DNA from 2 places in the Tardiphaga sp. 619_E2_N8_4 genome. Region 1 is predicted to be linked to the other one. Evidence: predicted binding sites of a transcription regulator. Region 1 holds the regulator's gene; the other holds the start of a gene.

Region 1 (2,200 bases):
CAGACCAACAAGATCTTCACGTCGCCGACCGATCGCCGCACCCAGGATTACATCACCGGCCGCTTCGGCTGACGCGACATATTCGCGGGAGGAATTTGAGATGGCTTTTGAACACACCACCAAGGCTTTCGACGACGATCTGCAGGAGCTGACCCGTCTCGTTGCCGAGATGGGTGGCCTCGCGGAACGGCAGATCGTCGAATCCGTCGATGCGCTGATCCGCCGGGACGTCGCGCTCGGTGCGCGCGTCGTCGCCACTGACTCCGAGATCGACCAGTTGCAGCGCACGATCGAAGAGCGCGCCGTGCTGACCATCGCCAAGCGCCAGCCGATGGCTGTCGATCTGCGCGAGATCGTCGGCGCGCTGCGCGTCGCCACCGATCTGGAACGCATCGGCGATCTCTCCAAGAATATCGGTAAGCGCGTCAATGCACTCGACAGCGACTTCCATCCGCTGAAGCTGATCCGCGGCCTCGAGCACATGACCGACCTCGTGACCACCCAGGTCAAGGCTGTGCTCGACGCCTATGCCGCACACGATCTGCCCGCCGCGATGACGGTGTGGAAGGGCGACGAGGAAATCGACGCGATCTGCACCTCGCTGTTCCGCGAACTCCTGACCTATATGATGGAAGACCCGCGTAATATTTCGTTCTGTATCCACCTGATGTTCTGCGCCAAGAATATCGAGCGGATCGGTGACCATGCCACCAATATTGCGGAAACCGTGTTCTACATGATCGAGGGCCAGCAGATCCTCGACAAGCGCCCGAAGGGCGACATGACCACATTCGCGAATACGCCGACGGTCTGAAGCATGATCCGGAAAAGTGGAAGCCAGTCTTCCGCAAGGATCATGATCTAAAGGCTTTTCGGACGTCACTGAGGATATTGACCATATGGCTGTGAATGCACGCATTCTGGTGGTGGAGGACGAGGAAGCCCTCACGACGCTTCTTCGCTACAATCTCGACGCCGAAGGCTATGATGTTGAAACCGTCGCTCGCGGCGACGATGCGGACACCCGCTTGAAGGAGCGGGTGCCGGATCTCGTGGTGCTCGACTGGATGCTGCCGGGCCTGTCCGGCATCGAACTGTGCCGCCGCTTGCGCGCACGGCCTGAAACCAAGGCATTGCCGATCATCATGCTGACGGCGCGTGGCGAAGAGAGCGAGCGCGTCCGCGGTCTCGCCACCGGTGCCGACGACTACATCGTCAAGCCGTTCTCCGTGCCGGAGCTCCTGGCCCGCGTGAAGGGCCTGCTCCGTCGTGCAGCTCCCGAGCGTCTCGCCACTGTCCTGGCGTTTGGCGACATCGAACTCGACCGTGACAAGCGCCGCGTCGTGCGCTCAAGCCGTCCGATCGATCTCGGTCCGACCGAATATCGCCTGCTGGAGTTCTTCCTGGAACATCCGGGCCGCGTGTTCAGCCGCGAGCAGTTGCTCGACAGCGTCTGGGGCCGCGACATCTATATCGACGAGCGCACCGTCGACGTGCATATCGGCCGCCTGCGCAAGCTGCTCAATCCCGCCGGTGAGCCCGATCCGATCCGCACCGTGCGCGGCGCCGGCTACGCGCTGGACGACCGGTTCGACAAGGCGGCGGAGTAGGTATCTTCCTTCTCCCCGCCTGCGGGGAGAAGGTGGCCCGGCATTGCGCAGCGACGCCGGGTCGGATGAGGGGGACTCTCCATCGGCTTCGGAGTCTGTGGAGCGGGGCCCTCACCCGACGCCCTCATGCTTCGCATGCGGACGCCGACATCTCCCCGCAAGCGGGGCGAGGTTAGAAGCCCCAAACAAAAAATGCCCGGCTCATCACCGGGCATTTTCATTTGGTTTAGATATCTTCCAGCTCAGCGCGTCGGCTTCGGCACCGCGCGGCGGCGGTCGCTGGCCGGCTGATAGGCGATGCGCGAGTGATGTGCGCAATAGGGGGCGCCGGCCAGGGCCTTGCCGCCGCAGAAATAGAAGTCCGCGCTCGACGGATCGCCGATCGGCCAATGGCAGGTGGCTTCGTTGAGTTCGACCAGCGACAGGCGCTGGCTGATCGGCACAATGTTGTCATAGGCGATCGGGTCGGGCTCGGCCTCGATCTCGTAGTTATGGGCCAATGCTGTGTTGCCGCGCGCCATCGGGCGGGCGACGCGTACCATCTGCTGCGCCGGGCGCGCCTTGCGCTGCCGCGGAGCTGCCGAGGAGGG
Region 2 (2,200 bases), 1.3 Mb from region 1:
ACAGAGGCACGGGCGCTGGAGCCGGCACTGGCTTGCGAAGCCGCGCTGTTGTCCCCCTCCACGGGGATCGTCGACAGCCACAGCTACATGTTGTCGCTGCGCGGTGAAGCGGAAGCCGCCGGCGCGGCCTTCGCATTCCTCGCGCCGCTGGAACGTGGCCGAGTCACCGCCGACGGTTTCGAGCTGGATGTCGGCGGCGAAGCTCCGATGACACTAGCCTGCGACATGCTGATCAATTCAGCAGGCCTGTCCGCAACCGCGATCGCTCGCATGCTCGACGGCATGCCGCTCGACCTCATACCGCCCGCTTATCTGGCGAAAGGCTGTTATTTCAGCTGCAATGCGAAAGCACCGTTCTCGCGGCTGATCTATCCCGTGCCGGAACCGGGCGGTCTCGGCGTGCATCTGACGCTCGATCTGGCCGGTCAGGCGCGTTTTGGACCTGACGTCGAGTGGGTGGATCATATCGACTACACGGTCGATCCGGCACGCGGAGAGAGGTTCTATCCGGCCATCAGGCGTTACTGGCCGAGTTTGCCGGACGGCGCGTTGATGCCAAGCTATTCCGGAATGCGGCCGAAGATCGTGCCGCCCGCAGTCGCGGTGCAGGATTTCATGATCCAGGGTGCCCAGACCCATGGCGTGCCGGGCCTTATCAACCTGTTCGGCATCGAGTCACCGGGGCTGACATCATCGCTGGCCATAGCGGACTACGTGGCTGAGATGGCGGGACATTGAACGCGAAAGGTTGCAGGCGAAGCGATCCAGGCCAACCGAATAACTGGAGCTTCGTCGCAAACCTATCGCGGGATGAGGGGAAGACGTCATCGCACCTACGCGAAAGCAGTGACGTAGACGGCGATGTCGATGCTGTGATTTATCGTTCGCTGATCAGTGCAGCCGTTGATCAGTGCACCGTTTCGCTGGCCCCGTTTTTGAGACGCTGGATTTCGTCCCTGACCATCAGTTTTCGACGCTTGAGTTCGACGATGCGGAGATCGTCGGTAGACAGGTGCACGAGCGCTTCGTGCAATTCGCTTTCGAGAACTTTGTGCTTGCGTTCCAGTTCGACGAGATGCGCCTGTAGTGCCATTCGAAAACTCCTCGGTAGGATTGAACCTCAGGATACGTTCGGTTGGACGATGAATTCTACATGACAGTGGACATCTGTCGATGGGTATTGAAAAGTGTATTTTGAGTTTCGGGTATCGTCTGAAACGAATCGTGACCTGATTGCGCCGCAAAAACCTGGAACCGGACGGCTTGCGTGGTGCGCCTGCACCGGCGATAGTCACTCTAGAAATCTCTCGCAAATGACTTGCGAATCCAGTCAGCTAGAAACATGAACGACGACGAAGATCGCGAACTCCCGTTAGAACTCGCCCGATTGCAGCAGGAACATCGCGACCTCGACGCCGCTATCGATGCCTTACAGCATTCGCCGGCACCCGATCTTTTGCGACTGCAACGGTTGAAGAAGAGGAAGCTTCAACTGAAAGACCGGATCTCCTTTATCGAAGACCAGATCACCCCGGATATTATTGCCTGAGACAACGCGTCGCGCTGTGGCTGTGGGTTAAAGAACGGCCAAGGCTGCGAACTCAACGCGCGATGATCGATGGATCGGCTTTCTTTAACTCGCGGCGAATGCTGCAGGCTGGGCGTTGAACTCGCCCGTCGTCAAAACCTTGCTTCGCGACGGCCGCCGCTCTTTTCGCGCGGCATCGTAGGCATGACAGCCAGACTTAATTCTGGCCAGCATCGCATTGTGGCGCGGTGAAAACTGCTGGGCGCCGCGAATTGATCGCCATGGCGCTCGCGCTGCCCGACGTGACGCTCGCACTGCGCAAGCGAGCCATTGCGGCCTAACAGGAGCGGAATGGGGCGACTGCAAACGAGGCGCTGTCGAAACTTGACAACAAGAACAAAATAAGAACATTCTTGCGCCGAGATCAATCGACTCGTGAGGGCACCATGGCCGATATCACCTATTATGTCGCGCTGCCCTTCCTGCAAGACGACTCTGGTTCGCCGGCCGCCGGTGCCGCCGAGGAATGTCAGAGCGCATCCGGCGCCATCCGCCGCGCCGAACTATTGTCCCGTGCGCCAGGTTCAATCGGCGCATTGGCCTTCAGCCGTACCGGCGATCCGATGATCGGCGAGTTCGGCGACGCCCAGGTGATCCGCGCCTTTGGCGAAG

What was found. The regulator PhoB, encoded in region 1, activates phosphate uptake and scavenging genes when phosphate is short. The targets are predictions, from matches to a motif close to TGTCATNNANCTGTCAT.
Region 2: AB8A23_RS09530 (YdcH family protein) is a predicted target of PhoB. The motif match lies at 1,143-1,159, and genes of this name have one in related genera.

The regions. Positions count from the first base shown of each region.
Region 1 is NZ_JBPWQJ010000001.1:671,135-673,334, reverse strand. It holds gene pstB (phosphate ABC transporter ATP-binding protein PstB) at 1-72, shown strand, start outside; gene phoU (phosphate signaling complex protein PhoU) at 101-814, shown strand; gene phoB (phosphate regulon transcriptional regulator PhoB) at 906-1,610, shown strand; gene AB8A23_RS03175 (GcrA family cell cycle regulator) at 1,853-2,200, opposite strand, start outside.
Region 2 is NZ_JBPWQJ010000001.1:1,998,170-2,000,369, reverse strand. It holds gene AB8A23_RS09535 (NAD(P)/FAD-dependent oxidoreductase) at 1-738, shown strand, start outside; gene AB8A23_RS09530 (YdcH family protein) at 908-1,093, opposite strand; gene AB8A23_RS09525 (YdcH family protein) at 1,343-1,549, shown strand; gene AB8A23_RS09520 (hypothetical protein) at 1,975-2,200, shown strand, end outside.